DNA from 4 places in the Enterobacter sp. 6722112 genome. Region 2 is predicted to be linked to each of the others. Evidence: predicted binding sites of a transcription regulator. Region 2 holds the regulator's gene; each other region holds the start of a gene.
What was found. The regulator CRP, encoded in region 2, controls carbon source genes, mostly activating them, when cyclic AMP is high. The targets are predictions, from matches to a motif close to ATGTGANNNNNNTCACAT.

Region 1 (4,213 bases), 220 kb from region 2:
CGTAGCCGATCTCCGTCCCGTTCGCATCCGTAAACTTCGCGCCCAGCGCCTGCATCATACCCGCGCCCCCATCGTTGGTTGCGCTCCCGCCGATACCGATAATGATGTTGCGCGCGCCTTTATCCAGCGCGCTGAGGATCAGCTCCCCCGTCCCGCGCGACGTCGTGACCAGCGGGTTACGCTGCGCGGGAGGAACAAGCACCAGGCCGCTGGCGGCGGCCATCTCGATAAACGCGGTGGTACCGTCGCCCGAGATCCCCCAACTGGCCTTCACCTTTTCCCCTAACGGGCCGGTGACGACAGCCTGCTGCCAGGTGCCCTGCGTCGCAGCGATCATCGCTTCAACCGTACCTTCTCCGCCGTCAGCAACGGGAACAGACACGTAATGAGCGTCGGGGAAAATTTCCCGAAATCCTTTTTCTATCGCCTGCGCCACCTCGGTGGCAGACAGGCTTTCTTTATAAGAGTCTGGCGCGATTACGATTTTCATAGTTGTATGCCTGAGCCGTAGGCCCGGTAAGCGTAACGCCACCGGGCAGGACGTCATTAGCGAGCAATTTCAACCTTCGCCAGTTTTTCGTAATAGCACGCTAACGCGCTGTGATCGGCGGTGCCCAGACCGTCCGCACGCAGCGCCTGCATCATCTCCATGACGGCGGCAGTCAGCGGCAACTGCGCGCCCACGCCGTGGGAGGTATCCAGCGCATTCGCCAGATCCTTAATGTGCAGATCGATGCGGAAGCCCGGCCTGAAGTTACGATCCATCACCATCGGCGCCTTGGCATCCAGCACGGTGCTGCCCGCCAGACCACCGCGAATGGCCTGATAGACCAGATCCGGATTAACTCCCGCTTTGGTGGCCAGCGTCAGCGCTTCGGACATGGCCGCGATGTTCAACGCCACAATCACCTGGTTTGCCAGCTTGGTGACGTTGCCTGCGCCAATTTCACCGGTGTGCACCACGGAGCCAGCCATGGCTTTCATCAGGTCGTAGTATTTGTCAAACACGGCTTTATCGCCCCCCACCATCACCGACAAGGTGCCGTCGATGGCTTTCGGTTCGCCGCCGCTGACTGGCGCATCCAGCATCTCCACACCTTTCACTTTCAGCGCCTCGCTGATTTCGCGGCTTGCCAGCGGTGCGATAGAACTCATGTCGATCACCACCAGACCCGGCTTCGCGCCGTCGATAATGCCGTTCTCACCCAGCGCCACCTCTTTCACGTGCGGGGAGTTTGGCAGCATGGTGATAATCACGTCGCACTGCTCAGCAATCGCTTTTGCGGTTGTCGCCGTTTCTGCGCCAGCCGCAATCACCTCTGCCACCGCGTCTGAATTACGATCTAAAACCACCAGTGAGTAACCTGCTTTGATGAGGTTTTTGCTCATTGGTTTGCCCATGATACCCAGGCCAATAAAACCCACTTTCAGCGTCATAATCTGTTTCCTCAATGATGGTTATTTTTTAAAAGCGTCCGCTAATTTCTGCGTGGCGGCGCGGAATACGCCGAGATCGCTGCCCACGGCAACAAACGTTGCGCCCCACTCCAGGTAGCGGCGGGCATCGGCTTCCACTGGCGCCAGAATGCCGCACGGTTTACCGTGCGCTTTGGCACGGGCAAAAATGTGCTGAATTGCGCGCTGCACGTCCGGATGGCTGGCGTTGCCCAGATGACCAAAGGCGGCCGCCAGATCGCTCGGGCCGACGAAAATGCCGTCTACCCCCTCCGTCGCGGCAATAGCGTCGACGTTATCGACCCCCTGCTGGCTCTCGATCTGAACCAGAATGGTGATGTTCTTGTTGGACTGAGCGAAATAGTCCGGCACGGTGCCAAACATGTTGGCGCGGTGCGAGACGGACACGCCGCGGATCCCTTCCGGTGGGTAGCGGGTCGCCGCCACGGCCAGCACCGCTTCTTCTTCCGTTTCAACAAACGGGATCAGGAAGTTGTAGAAGCCGATATCCAGCAGACGCTTGATGATCACCGGCTCGTTGGTGGGTAAACGCACCACCGGCGCGCTGTGGCTGCCTTTCAGCGCCATCAGCTGCGGAATAAACGTGTTGATATCGTTTGGCGCATGTTCGCCGTCCAGCACCAGCCAGTCGAACCCGGCCAGGCCCAGCACTTCGGTGCTGATGGGGTTGGCCAGCGCAGACCAGCAGCCAATCTGAATCTGATGCGCCGCGAGGGCCGCTTTAAATTTATTCGGGAAGATGTCGTTACTCATTACTTATACCTTTTTTAATTCCGCAGTTTTAGCCAGTAGCTTTTCTTATTTATTCCGACTCAGCGTCAGCGTTATATTTATTTTCCTGACTGAATTTTGGCGTTATAAAATCGTCATTCAGTATAATCGTCACCACCCGGCAGCACATTGTCTCAATGCTCAATTATCCAACGGGAGTAGCACGCTATTTTGAGCATATGCCCAACACAGTGGGCGCTGATGCACAGAATCAACGATTAGTGGTTCGGGAGCGATCGCGATCACATTCTCACCTTTCCTCTCCTGGCATTCTTTATTTCCTCAATAAGAAACAATTAACCATCTGGCTATATTTAGTATCAGATATTTTGCTGGAGAAGAGTGAACAATGGCCGATATTGAAATTCGACAGGCGTCGCCGACGGCGTTCTATATAAAAGTGCACGATACCGATAACGTGGCGATTATTGTCAACGACAATGGCTTAAAAGCTGGCACCCGCTTTCCGGATGGCCCGGAGCTGATTGAGCACATTCCGCAGGGGCATAAAGTCGCACTGGTCGATATCCCGGCGCAGGGCGAAATCGTGCGCTACGGCGAAGTCATCGGCTATGCGGTGCGCGCTATCCCGCAGGGTAGCTGGATTGAGGAGTCGCTGGTTGAGCTGCCCACCGCCCCGCCGCTGGAGTCGTTGCCGCTGGCTACCCGCGTCCCTGAGCCGTTGCCTCCGCTGGAGGGTTATACCTTCGAAGGTTACCGCAACGCGGATGGCAGCGTGGGAACCAAAAACCTGCTTGGCATCACCACCAGCGTGCATTGCGTGGCGGGCGTAGTGGATTATGTGGTGAAAATTATTGAGCGCGATCTGCTACCGAAATACCCCAACGTTGACGGCGTGGTGGGTCTTAACCACCTGTACGGCTGCGGCGTGGCGATCAACGCGCCCGCAGCGGTCGTGCCGATCCGCACGATTCACAATATCGCCCTTAACCCAAACTTTGGCGGTGAGGTCATGGTGATTGGTCTCGGCTGTGAAAAATTGCAGCCAGAACGCCTGTTGCAGGGTACGGAAGATGTGAAAGCCATTCCGGTTGACGATGCCAGTATTGTGCGTCTTCAGGATGAACACCATGTCGGCTTCAGATCGATGATCGACGACATTTTACAGGTGGCAGAGCGCCATCTGGAGAAGCTGAACAAACGCCAGCGTGAAACCTGCCCGGCCTCTGAACTGGTCGTTGGGACACAGTGTGGCGGCAGCGATGCGTTTTCCGGCGTCACCGCTAACCCGGCGGTCGGTTATGCCTCCGATCTGTTCGTGCGCTGCGGCGCCACGGTGATGTTCTCCGAAGTGACCGAAGTGCGTGATGCTATCCACCTGCTCACGCCGCGCGCCGTCAACGAAGAGGTGGGCAAACGCCTGCTGGAGGAGATGGCCTGGTACGATAACTATCTCGACATGGGCAAAACCGACCGCAGCGCCAACCCGTCTCCGGGTAACAAGAAAGGCGGCCTGGCCAACGTGGTGGAAAAGGCCCTCGGATCGATTGCCAAATCCGGCCAGAGCGCGATTGTGGAAGTGCTCTCCCCTGGCCAGCGACCAACCAAACGCGGCCTGATCTATGCGGCAACGCCTGCCAGTGATTTCGTGTGCGGCACCCAGCAGGTGGCGTCCGGCATTACGGTACAGGTCTTTACCACCGGGCGCGGCACGCCGTACGGCCTGATGGCGGTACCGGTGATCAAAATGGCGACCCGCACCGAGCTGGCAAACCGCTGGTATGACTTAATGGATATCAACGCGGGCACCATCGCCACCGGGGAAGAGAGTATTGAAGAGGTGGGCTGGAAGCTGTTCCACTTCATTCTGGATGTGGCAAGCGGGCGGAAGAAAACCTTCTCCGATCAATGGGGATTGCATAACTCGCTGGCGGTGTTTAACCCGGCGCCGGTGACCTGATGGCCCCTCATCCTGCCTTCTCCCCACAGGGGAGAGGGTAAAAAA
Region 2 (4,213 bases):
CATCCGCGGCATGGGGCTGCTGATCGGCGCCGAACTGAAGCCGCAGTACAAAGGCCGCGCGCGCGATTTCCTGCACGCCGCCGCGCACGAAGGGGTGATGGTGCTCAATGCCGGGCCGGACGTGATGCGCTTTGCGCCATCGCTGGTGGTGGAAGACAAAGACATCGAAGACGGACTAACCCGTTTTGCCGCGGCGGTCGCGAAGATCGTCAGAGGCTAATACGCGGTTCGTTTTAACCGACGCGTTAACCAAATCCCGTGATGCGGGCGCTGACGCCATGCCACCGACGAAATGGTGTGCATGGTGTTCAGATGCCCCAGCACGCGCTGCAAATGCTGCTCCAGGGTGCTCATCGGCCCATGGGTCAGCGTCTCCGGCGCTTCCAGAATGTTCGAATCCCCTGACTCGCCCGGCGCGTCATACTCCAGACGCTGCTGACAGCGCTGCAACGCAATTTCACACGACTGCAAATAGCGCTGCGCCAGATCCGGCGTCAGCATCGTGTGCTCCCGCGCCAGCGTCGTCATGGCATTGATGTGCTCGACGATAAACTGGCTGTGCGTGACCCACAGCTTCATGTCAGCCAGATAGTGCGCGTTAAAGCCCGGCTCCTGCATGGCCTGGTTAAGGGAGTTGAACAGGGCGTTATGCGCCTGGTTGACCTTCATGCGCTCGTAGGCCAGCGGAGAGGGCTGCGGGTCATCGCTCAGAATAAGACGAATGGCCTGCTGATCGGCTTCGAGCGCGTCGTGGGCGTTCTGCCTCAGCAGCCCGCTTTGCCACTGCGGCCACAACCAGACCATGCCGCCAAAGGCGATCAGGCAGCCAATTAGCGTATCGACCAGCCGGGCAATAATAAACTGTTCCCCGTTAAGCGTGAGCAGTTGCAGGGTATACACCGCCGTGACCGTAAAGCCCACCATCGCCCAGCCGTAGTTTTTGCGGATGATCAGGTAGCTCACCAGCGTGATCGCCAGCATACCGGCCAGGGTATAGCCTTCCGGCACGTGAAAGTGCAGCGTCACGCCCGCGATAATCAGCCCCGCCATCGTACCGCCCGCCCGATGCAGAATGCGCACCCGCGTGGCGCCATAGCCGTTCTGGGTGACAAACAGCACGGTCATTAAGATCCAGTAGGGTTTCGGCAGGTGCAGGGCCATTCCCATCAGGCTGGCGATGCTCAGCATCACACTGATCCGCGCGGCATTGCGCAGGGCGGAAGATTTCAGTGATAGATAGCTTTTGAGCGCGGGCAGCAGCGGCAGCCGTTTTTGCTTATCGGCCATCAGGTCCCGGGCATAAAGCGGGCGCTGGGTGCGTAACACCCGGGCGATGCGGCTGAAATGCCAGGCAGCAAATTGCCCGACCGGGTTATCCGCGTGCTGACGCGCAATCTTTTCCAGCGCGCCGAGCTGTTTGTCCATGTTAAAGCGCGTCGGGTAGCGGTGATAGAGGATATCGTCAGCCAGCACCCGCAGGCGGGCCGCGACGGTCTGCGCGTTCCAGCGGATCACCGCTTCCGCATGGCTGCGCTCCACCAGCTTTTGCACCTCTTCCGGATTATGAAGGCTGACGGAGATATGCTCCTGCAAATCCAGCCCGACCTGGAAGGTTCGCAGCAGCGGCTTGTATTCATGATTTTTGTTGGCGGCAAGCATGTGCAACTGCTGATAGCACTGGCTGATCAGATCCACCACTTTTTGCTGGCGCGCCAGCAGCGGCGGCAGGGATTTTTCCGGGTCGGTATGTTGAGTGAGCAGGGTGTATTTTGCTTCGCAGTATTCAGCAAGCTGCACGTAGAGCAGGCTCAGGGATTCGCGCAGCGGCTGTTCCCGCCACAGCCAGAACCAGAACCAGTTAAACAGCCCGTACCATAGCGTGCCGAGGGCGTAAATCAGCAATGGCTCCCACACCGGCATATTGCCCGCAAGGCTTAAGGTGAAGATGGCGGCAATCAGCGACGCGGGAAGCAGGCGGGCGTGCAGCGAGCTGATTTCGGCGGTGACGCCGAGCGTCATCGCCAGCACGGTCAGGATCAACGGCAGAGGAATGTCGCGGGCCAGTAAAAGTTGTACGGCAAGGCTACAGCCGGCAAACAGGCAGCCGCCAATAATCAGACGTTTAAAAAAGCGTTTATGCGGCGTATCCAGACCGGCAATGTTGCAGCAGGCGGGCACGAGGGAAAACAGCAGGCCTTGCTGAAGATGTCCGAGGATCAGGCCCACGGCCACGGGAAGACACAGCACCAGCGTTTGTCGTAGTGCGTAGTTAACTTCCGGGTGATAGATCAGCCTGCGCCACATGAGGAGTAGAGACAAAAACGGCGTGCCACCCTGCGGCGGCACGCCGTTTGACCGAAATTAACGGGTTCCGTAGACCACGATAGTTTTACCGTGGGCAGAGATCAGGTTCTGGTCTTCCAGCATCTTCAGGATACGGCCCACTGTTTCACGGGAGCAGCCGACGATCTGACCGATTTCCTGACGGGTAATTTTAATTTGCATACCGTCAGGGTGGGTCATGGCGTCTGGCTGTTTCGCCAGGTTCAACAGCGTCTGCGCGATACGACCGGTCACGTCCAGGAAGGCGAGGTTACCCACCTTCTCAGAGGTCACTTGCAGACGGCGTGCCATCTGGGAAGAAAGACGCATCAGGATGTCAGGGTTGACCTGAATCAGCTGACGGAATTTCTTGTAAGAAATTTCAGCCACTTCACATGCTGTTTTTGCACGAACCCAGGCGCTACGTTCCTGGCCTTCTTCAAACAGGCCCAGTTCACCGATAAAATCGCCCTGGTTCAGATAAGAAAGGATCATCTCTTTCCCTTCTTCATCTTTGATCAGCACGGCCACCGAGCCTTTAACGATGTAATACAACGTTTCCGCTTTTTCACCCTGGTGAATCAGCGTGCTCTTTGATGGGTACTTATGAATGTGGCAATGAGACAAGAACCATTCGAGAGTCGGGTCTGTTTGCGGTTTGCCAAGCACCATGCGCTGTTATCCTCTGTTATAAGCTGTCACCAGAGTCATAAGATGCATCCGGACTCTGGGGTTGCAATCGAATTCTTACCCATACCTGGGAAGTCGGCTGTCGTAACGTTTCGCAGCCAGTAAAGTTTGATGTCCTCTGCATACATGTGTAACGTCAATGTATTACTGTAGCATCCAGAGTGTTTTAGCATAGCTTTCGCCGCGTGTCTCCTGGTGTCTCGCTTCAGCATGACGCAGGTCGCCTTCCGTTGCGAGAAATGTAACGTACACGTAATCTGTCATAAAAAATGCAACGTTGGAGTGAGTGAATATGCAAGCGCGTGTGAAATGGGTTGAAGGGTTAACGTTCCTGGGCGAGTCTGCTTCTGGGCACCAGGTTTTGATGGATGGCAACTCCGGCGATAAAGCGCCAAGCCCAATGGAAATGGTGCTGATGGCGGCAGGCGGATGCAGTGCGATCGACGTGGTGTCGATCCTGCAAAAAGGCCGTCATGACGTGACCGATTGTGAAGTGAAGCTGACGTCGGAACGTCGTGAAGAGGCGCCCCGCCTGTTCACGCATATTAATTTGCACTTTATCGTCACCGGCAAAGAACTGAAGGACGCGGCGGTCTCGCGTGCGGTTGACCTGTCTGCGGAAAAATACTGCTCTGTGGCGTTAATGCTGGAGAAAGCGGTAAAAATCACCCATTCGTATGAAGTGATCGCGGCTTAATTTTTGGCGGGTGGCGCTTCGCTGACCCGCCCTACAAAAGCACGCCCGTAGGCCCGGTAAGCGCAGCGCCACCGGGCAAAACAATTCACGCGATCTGCTTTCCTTCCATCAGCCGCTGCACCAGCGGTGTCATGATCAGCTCCATTGCCAGCCCCATTTTTCCGCCCGGTACCACTAACGTATTCATGTGCGAAATAAACGAACCCTGTAGCATCGCCAGCAGCCAGGGATAATCAATGCCTTCCAGGTTGCGGAAGTGGATCACCACAAAGCTCTCGTCCAGCGACGGGATGCTTTTTGCAGCGAACGGGTTAGAGGTGTCCACGGTGGGGACGCGCTGGAAGTTAATGTGGGTTCGGGAGAACTGCGGCGTCAGGAAGTTGATGTAATCTTCCATGGAGCGCACCACCGAGTCCATGACCGCCTCTCGCGAATGGCCGCGCTCGCTCATGTCACGCGTCAGCTTCTGGATCCACTCAAGGTTAACAATCGGCACCACCCCCA
Region 3 (4,213 bases), 1.9 Mb from region 2:
GGTATGGACTTAACTCAGCTTGAGATGTTTAACGCCGTCGCACTGACCGGCAGCATTACCCAGGCGGCGCAGAAGGTACACCGGGTGCCGTCAAACCTCACCACCCGCATCCGACAGCTAGAAGCGGATCTCGGCGTGGAACTGTTTATTCGCGAGAATCAGCGCCTGCGGCTTTCCCCCGCCGGGCACAATTTTTTGCGCTACAGCAAGCAGATCCTGGCGCTGGTTGACGAAGCGCGAATGGTCGTCGCCGGGGATGAACCGCAGGGATTATTCTCGCTCGGCGCGCTGGAAAGTACCGCCGCCGTACGCATTCCGGAAAGTCTGGCGCGGTTTAACCAGCGCTATCCGCGCATTCAGTTTGCGTTGTCCACCGGACCTTCCGGTACGATGATTGACGGCGTGCTTGAGGGGACGCTCAGCGCCACCTTTGTCGACGGGCCGCTCTCGCACCCGGAACTGGAAGGGATGCCGGTTTACCGGGAAGAGATGATGCTGGTCACCCCTGCGGGTCACGCAGAAGTATCAAAAGCCACGCAGGTGAGCGGCAGCGACGTGTATGCCTTTCGCGCCAACTGTTCTTACCGGCGTCATCTGGAGAGCTGGTTCCATGCCGACCGCGTCACGCCGGGAAGGATCCATGAGATGGAGTCCTATCACGGGATGCTCGCCTGCGTGATTGCCGGGGCAGGCATTGCGCTGATGCCCCGCTCCATGCTGGAGAGCATGCCGGGCCATCATCAGGTGGCGGCGTGGCCGCTGGCGGAAAACTGGCGCTGGCTCACCACCTGGCTGGTGTGGCGACGTGGGGCGATGACCCGCCAGCTTGAGGCGTTTATCGCGCTGCTGAACGAGCGTCAGCCACCAGCGCCCAGTTGTTAATGTTGAACGTAGTCCTGGAGTCGAAGGAAAATTTTTCCCTTCATATACAGCGTGGCCTGCCCGCCAATCAGCACGCGGTCGCCTTTCAGCTCGCAGCGCAGATCCCCGCCGCGCAGGGAGACCTGGCGGGCCGACATCTGCGTTTTACCAAGCTTTTCGCTCCAGTACGGGATCAGCATGCTGTGAGCTGATCCCGTCACCGGATCTTCCGGCACCCCTTCCCCCGGGCAGAAGAAGCGGCTGACGAAATCATACTCATCCCCCGGCGCCGTAACGCAGACCATTTTCCCGAGCGGGAGCATGGCCGCAGAGGTTAATTTCATCCTGCGTGGTAAACCAGCGCAGTTCAAACCCGTTATCCGTTCGGACAAAGAACGCCGTCTCTGACTGATTATGCTGCTTCGCCATCTTCAGCAGCGTCTCATCCGGCAGCCACGCTTCCAGCGGACACACCGCCGCCGCATTGCCGCCGAACGCCCTGTCGCTGAAGGCATCTACCAGATAAAAATCAATTTCCTGCATCGTTGGTTCCTCTTAGATTTGTTCAGCGCAGAAATACTGTGCCCTTCAGATACAGTGCCGCCTGCCCGCCCATCCGCACGCGGTCGCCCTTGAGTTCGCAGCGTACGTCGCCACCACGGGCAGAAACCTGGCGGGCAAACATCTGTGTTTTGCCAAGCCGTTCACTCCAGTACGGGATCAGCATGGTGTGCGCGGAGCCGGTGACAGGATCTTCCGGCACGGCCACGCCTGGCGAGAAGAAACGGCTGACAAAGTCGTATTCCCCCTCGTCCCGGGCAGTGACGGCCACTTTATGCTCGCCCGGCGTCATGGCGGAGAAATCCGGATTAAGGGCTTCAACCTGCTCTCGGCTTTCCAGTATCAGCACCCAGGCGCGGCCTTTTCGCGCCTCGACGTAGTGGCTGATACCGAGTGCGGTGAGCATCCCCGGTGGCGGCGTCTGTGCCTGCGTCGGGCAGGCCGGGAAGTCCAGCGTCATCCAGTCACCTTCACGACTGACGGTCAGGCGACCAGAGGCGGTGTCAAAACGAAGGCGTGAGTCCGGATAATCCAGTTCGTGAAACAGTACATACGCCGCGGCAAGCGTCGCGTGACCACAGAGATTAACCTCGGTGAGCGTGGTGAACCAGCGCAACTCGATCCCCCCTTTGGTACACACAAAAAACGCGGTTTCTGACTGGTTATGCTGTTGTGCCATCCGCAGTAACGTCTCATCCGGTAGCCATGCGTCGAGCGGGCACACCACCGCCGGGTTGCCGCCAAAGGAGGACGCGCTGAACGCATCTACCAGATAAAAATCAATCTCCTGCATCGTGTTACCGCCTGTTTTTGTTGTGTTGTTCTTTATCTTCGATGAAAACAACCCCGTTCGCTACCGCTGCATGAAGGTAAATTTTGTGATTCACATCACATAACGGTTGAGTTTTCGCCGTTTAAGGCTTTAAGATCGTCTCCTCATCTTTCAGGCAACGAATCCCAGATATCCCTATGACAACACACACGGTTTCCCGCAGAGTCGCGTGGCTACGCGTGGTCACGCTCGCCATCGCCGCGTTTATTTTCAACACCACGGAATTTGTTCCGGTTGGGCTGTTGTCCGACATCGCCGCCAGCTTCCATATGGAAACGGCACAGGTTGGCATTATGCTGACCATCTATGCATGGGTGGTGGCGCTGATGTCGCTGCCGTTTATGCTGCTGACCAGCCAGATGGAACGTCGTAAGCTGCTTATTGGGCTGTTTGTGGTGTTCATTGCCAGCCATGTGCTGTCATTTATGGCATGGAACTTTACCGTGCTGGTCATCAGCCGCGTCGGCATCGCGTTTGCCCATGCCGTTTTCTGGTCGATCACCGCGTCCCTCGCCATTCGTCTGGCTCCGGCGGGAAAACGCGCCCAGGCGCTGAGCCTGATTGCCACCGGAACGGCGCTGGCGATGGTGTTAGGCCTGCCGATCGGGCGCATTGTGGGACAATACTTCGGCTGGCGCACCACCTTCTTTGCCATCGGCATGGGGGCGCTGATCACCCTGGTGTGTCTGATCAAACTGCTGCCAAAACTGCCCAGCGAACACTCCGGCTCGCTGAAAAGTCTGCCGCTGCTGATGCGTCGACCGGCGCTGATGAGCATCTATCTGCTGACCGTGATTGTTGTGACCGCCCATTACACGGCCTACAGCTATATTGAGCCGTTTGTTCAGGTTGTGGCGGGCTTTAGCGCTAACTTTGCCACCGTTCTGCTGCTGATCCTGGGCGGCGCGGGGATTATCGGCAGCATCCTGTTCGGGAAGCTGGGCAATAAGCACGCGTCTGCGCTGGTAAGCAGTGCGATTGGTCTGCTGCTGGCATGCCTGCTGTTACTGATGCCTGCGGCAGGCAGCGAGAGTCATCTGGCGATCCTCAGTCTGTTCTGGGGCGTGGCAATCATGATTATTGGTCTGGGAATGCAGGTCAAAGTGCTGGCCCTGGCCCCGGACGCCACGGACGTAGCGATGTCGCTCTTCTCCGGGATTTTTAATCTGGGGATTGGAGCCGGTGCGCTGGTGGGAAATCAGATCAGCCTGCATGTATCGATGTCGGCCATTGGTTATCTCGGGGCGATTCCGGCGCTGATCGCGCTGATCTGGTCGGTGCTTATCTTCCGTAAATGGCCGGTCGCGATGGAAGAACAGACCAGCCACGGTTGACGTTTGTTATGCCGGGTGGCGGCTTCGCCTTACCCGGCCTACGAAGCATTAATATCCGTGTTCTTCATCACCGCCAAGATAACGGAATCTTTCATCTGTCATTTTGGTCTGACAATCATAGATACCGATTCTCGTTGCCAGAGGAGTGGTTGCAGAAGACGCATCGCTTTATATTCATAAGAATTATATCCATTGCGAGTAGGCCGGGTAAGGCGAAGCCGCCACCCGGCAACGTTCTCAATGATACGTCTTAACAATCTCCAGCACGCCGTTAATAATAAACTGCACGCCCATACAGACCAGCAGAAAACCCATCAGTCGGGAGATAGCTTCAATCCCCCCCTTACCCACCCAGCGCATAATCGCGCCGGAGCTGCGCAATGACCCCCAGACGATAATGGCGATAAGCGCAAAAATGATCGGCGGCGCAACGGTGATAACCCAGTGCGGAAATGTCGACCCATCACGCACCGTTGAGGCGGAACTGATGATCATCGCAATCGTCCCCGGCCCCGCCGTGCTCGGCATGGCTAACGGCACAAACGCGATGTTGGCGCTCGGTTCGCTTTCAAGCTCCTCCGATTTGCTTTTGGCTTCCGGGGATTCGTGCGCTTTATGCGCCGGG
Region 4 (4,213 bases), 1.1 Mb from region 2:
TGATGTCAGGGTAGAACGCGGCTCTGGCGGCATCCACTTCGCTCATGGATGCTTCGATATACCAGTGCGCCTCCTGCAAATCCGGGCGCCGAGCCAGCAGTTCATAACCGAGCGTTGATGGCAACGACGCCTCTGCGTCAGGTAAGGCATGCCGGGCGAGCGTGACTGAAGGGGTATGGGTCAACGCATTCAGACGCGCCTCAATGACCTTCATTTTGCCGTGCACGTCAGCGAGCTGTTCATCGGTTTTGCTGGCATTAATATCCGTTTCAACGCCTTCCACCGAGGAGGTAATGCCGTGCTGATAAAGCTCACGATCGGCACCGATGATATTTTCCTGCTCCCGTTTGATTTGCGCGAGTACGTCACCCACCGCGGCCTCGGTCTGCCAGTCCCAGTACAGCCGCGCGACGCTGCTGGCGAGCAGCTGGCGGGTCTGCTCCAGCTCCGCTTTTTGCGCATTCACCTGACCGATGCGGGCCTCAATTTGGGCGCGGTTTTTACCCCATAAATCCAGATCCCAACCCGCCGTCAGACCAAAGGTGCCGTTGGTGTACCAGGGGCCGGTTGTCCCCGCCGCCGGATCGGTCAGCGCAAATGGACCCATCAGCCCCTCTGCCGACATTTTTTGCCGTTCAACATCTGCGGAAAAATCCAGCTGTGGACCCTCAGCAGCGACAGCGGCTTTCGCCTGTGCTTCCGCCAGGGTGATACGCTGACGGGCAATTTGCATATCCGCCGCATCCTCCAGCGCTTTGTCGATCAGCGCGTTGAGCTGGGGGTCGTTAAAGTCTTTCCACCATTCGCTTTTTGGCCAGTCGGCATGACGCAGTTGGGTATTTACAGCTGCGGCGGCGGCTTGCGTTTTTACTGGAGACACCGTGGCATGTTCCGGCGCGCAGGCGGCCAGCATAAAAACAAGAGGAGCACTCAGAGATAAAGTAAGAGAACGTTTCATTACGCCATGAACTCAAAAAAATAAAGGCGCAACTTACGCTTACTGACGTTCCGTTTTTTAGTAACGCGTGGCAATCTGCATATTGTTATACATTTTCATATCCGGAAATTTATTCTCCAAGACAATGATTTAATTTCATGTATTCATGCTAATTATGAATTGGCTGCTACACTTACTTCGACAGACATACGCAGGAGAGGCGAATGAAAATATTATTGTGGGTTATTTTGATTATATTTCTGATAGGGCTGCTGGTGGTAACCGGCGTATTCAAGATGATTTTCTGATTCTGCTGCCCGGCTCCGCGCCGGGCAAGCTCTTCACACTTCGCTCAGGATTTTGACTGGATCACCCGGGCAATATCCGCAGACGTCTGTAGCGTACGGATCTCCTGAAATAATCCCAGCGCGTCGTCGTACTCTTTACGCAAATAACTCAGCCACTGCTTAATGCGCGCGACGTGATACAAGCCGGTATCGCCTTGCTTTTCCAGCCGCGTGTATTTTTGCAGTAGTTTCACCACATCCGCCCACGGCATCCGCGGCTCATTATATTTCACCACCCGGCTGAGGTTCGGCACGTTCAGCGCACCGCGGCCAATCATCACGGCATTACAGCCGGTCTCTTTGAGGCAGGCCTGCGCGCTCTCGTAATCCCAGATTTCGCCGTTGGCAATCACCGGGATCGTAAGCCGTTTGCGGATCTCGCCAATCGCCTGCCAGTTAATGCGCTCGGCTTTATAACCATCCTCTTTGGTTCGCCCGTGCACCACCAGCTCGGTGGCGCCCGCCTGCTGCACCGCGTCAGCAATTTCAAACTGCTTGTCGTCGCTGTCCCATCCCAGACGCACTTTGACCGTCACCGGCAGGTGCGATGGCACCGCCTCACGCATGGCCTTTGCGCCGCGATAAATCAGCTCCGGATCTTTAAGTAGCGTCGCCCCCCCGCCGCTGCCGTTGACCAGCTTTGACGGACAGCCGCAGTTAAGATCGACGCCGTACGAACCAAGCGCTACCGCGCGGGCGGCGTTTTCAGCCAGCCACTCAGGATACTGGCCGAGCAGCTGGACGCGCACCAGCGTACCGGACGGAGTGCGGCTCTGACGATGCAGTTCCGGGCAGAGACGATAAAATGATTTTTCTGGCAGCAACATATCGACCACGCGCAGAAACTCCGTCACGCAGAGATCGTAATCGTTCACCTCGGTAAGCAGCTCGCGCACGAGAGAGTCGAGCACACCTTCCATCGGGGCCAGTAAAACACGCATTCTGAGTACCTGTGAAAAAAGACGCGCTATAGTAGCTGCTCTCTATGTATGTTGAAAGCCCGGCGTTCCATTGCGGAATGTCTGGTATGCCCAAAATTCATGATGTGATCCGTGGCACATTTTCAGGTTTAATTGTATGATGAATACGTCTCAGCAAGGACTTTCACCATGAGCAAATCACTGAATACTATCTGGCAATACCTTCGCGCCTTCGTCCTCATTTATGCCTGCCTGTACGCCGGCATTTTTATCGCTTCGCTGCTGCCGATTACGATACCCGGCAGCATTATCGGCATGCTGATCCTGTTTGTGCTACTGGCATTACAGGTGCTGCCCGCGAAATGGGTTAATCCGGGGTGCTTCGTTCTCATTCGCTATATGGCCCTGCTTTTTGTGCCTATCGGCGTTGGGGTGATGCAGTATTACGATGTGCTTAAAGCGCAGTTCGGCCCGATTGTGGTCTCCTGCGCCATCAGTACGCTGGTGGTATTCCTGGTCGTCAGCTGGAGTTCACACATTGTGCATGGCGAACGCAAGGTCGTCGGGGAGAAAACAAAAAAATGATGGCGAATATCTGGTGGTCCCTGCCGTTAACCCTGGTGGTGTTCTTTGCTGCGCGTAAGCTTGCGGTGCGTTTCAAAATGCCGTTGCTCAACCCGCTGCTGGTCGCCATGGTGGTGATTATTCCTTTTCTGCTGCTCACCGGCATTCCTTATGAGCGTTACTTCGCCGGGAGCAGGATCCTCAACGATTTGTTGCAGCCTGCCGTGGTGGCGCTGGCGTTTCCTTTATATGAGCAACTGCATCAGATCCGCGCGCGCTGGAAATCCATCATTACCATCTGCTTTGTGGGTAGCCTTGTTGCGATGATCACCGGTACCTCGGTGGCCTTATTGATGGGCGCGTCGCCGCAGATCGCCGCCTCTATCCTGCCTAAATCCGTCACCACGCCGATTGCCATGGCCGTGGGCGGCAGCATCGGGGGCATTCCGGCCATCAGCGCCGTGTGCGTGATTTTCGTCGGTATCCTGGGCGCGGTGTTTGGTCATACGCTGCTGAATATCATGAAAATTCGGACCAAAGCGGCACGCGGTCTGGCGATGGGTACCGCCTCGCACGCGCTGGGCACCGCACGCTGCGCGGAACTGGATTATCAGGAAGGGGCATTCAGCTCGCTGGCGCTGGTGATCTGCGGGATTATCACTTCCCTGGTCGCGCCGTTTATCTTCCCGATTATTCTGGCAGTCATGGGCTAAAATTTGCGATGCGTCGCGCAAATTTCATTTTCATTTCATAAGTTGCACACATAATGAGATTTGGATCACATATAAAGGCCGTACGGCTCCGTACACTACCGATCCATTAACCTTGATGAGGCAACGTCATGCATCCACGTTTTCAAGCTGCTTTCTCTCAGCTTGCAGAGAATTTGCAATCAGCCCTGGCTCCGGTTCTGGCGGATGCGCATTTCCCCGCCCTGCTGACGGCAGATCAGGTCACGGCCCTTAAACAGGCAACGGAGCTGGACGAAGACGCGCTGGCTTTCGCCCTGCTGCCCCTTGCGGCTGCCTGCGCCCGCGCTGACCTTTCCCATTTTAACGTAGGCGCAATTGCGCGCGGCGTGAGCGGAACCTGGTACTTCGGCGGAAACATGGAGTTTCTTGGTGCGACCATGCAGCAAACCGTCCACGCGGAGCAGAGCGCCATCAGTCACGCCTGGCTGCGCGGCGAAAAAGCCCTGCGCGCCATCACCGTCAACTATACCCCTTGCGGCCACTGCCGCCAGTTTATGAATGAGCTGAACAGCGGTCTTGAACTGCGTATCAACCTGCCAGGACGCGCACCGCATACGCTGGGTGATTACCTGCCGGATGCTTTCGGCCCGAAAGATCTTGAGATCAAAACCCTGCTGATGGACGAGCAGGACCACGGTTATGCGCTCTCGGGAGATGAGCTGAGCGAAGCGGCCATTGCCGCCGCCAATAAAA

Region 1: a site for CRP is predicted at 2,478-2,495, ahead of garD (galactarate dehydratase). Genes of this name have one in related genera too.
Region 3: a site for CRP is predicted at 2,299-2,316, ahead of AC4OVU_RS11040 (sugar transporter). Genes of this name have one in related genera too.
Region 4: a site for CRP is predicted at 2,328-2,345, ahead of AC4OVU_RS14715 (CidA/LrgA family protein). Genes of this name have one in related genera too.

What each region holds. Positions count from the first base shown of each region.
Region 1 is NZ_JBZWGR010000007.1:3,680,541-3,684,753, forward strand. Features, by position in the region: gene garK (glycerate 2-kinase) at 1-490, opposite strand, end outside; gene garR (2-hydroxy-3-oxopropionate reductase) at 547-1,437, opposite strand; gene garL (2-dehydro-3-deoxyglucarate aldolase) at 1,459-2,229, opposite strand; gene garD (galactarate dehydratase) at 2,597-4,168, shown strand.
Region 2 is NZ_JBZWGR010000007.1:3,902,879-3,907,091, reverse strand. Features, by position in the region: gene argD (bifunctional acetylornithine/succinyldiaminopimelate transaminase) at 1-220, shown strand, start outside; gene AC4OVU_RS20270 (YccS/YhfK family putative transporter) at 217-2,304, opposite strand; gene crp (cAMP-activated global transcriptional regulator CRP) at 2,362-2,994, opposite strand; gene AC4OVU_RS20260 (OsmC family protein) at 3,305-3,709, shown strand; gene AC4OVU_RS20255 (phosphoribulokinase) at 3,795-4,213, opposite strand, start outside.
Region 3 is NZ_JBZWGR010000007.1:1,993,468-1,997,680, reverse strand. Features, by position in the region: gene ptrR (putrescine utilization regulator PtrR) at 4-882, shown strand; partial or broken gene AC4OVU_RS11050 (PhzF family phenazine biosynthesis protein) at 879-1,404, opposite strand; gene AC4OVU_RS11045 (PhzF family phenazine biosynthesis protein) at 1,427-2,215, opposite strand; gene AC4OVU_RS11040 (sugar transporter) at 2,392-3,588, shown strand; gene AC4OVU_RS11035 (MarC family NAAT transporter) at 3,826-4,213, opposite strand, start outside.
Region 4 is NZ_JBZWGR010000007.1:2,771,108-2,775,320, forward strand. Features, by position in the region: gene mdtQ (multidrug resistance outer membrane protein MdtQ) at 1-958, opposite strand, end outside; gene yohP (small membrane protein YohP) at 1,162-1,245, shown strand; gene dusC (tRNA dihydrouridine(16) synthase DusC) at 1,290-2,225, opposite strand; gene AC4OVU_RS14715 (CidA/LrgA family protein) at 2,394-2,789, shown strand; gene AC4OVU_RS14720 (CidB/LrgB family autolysis modulator) at 2,786-3,481, shown strand; gene cdd (cytidine deaminase) at 3,610-4,213, shown strand, end outside.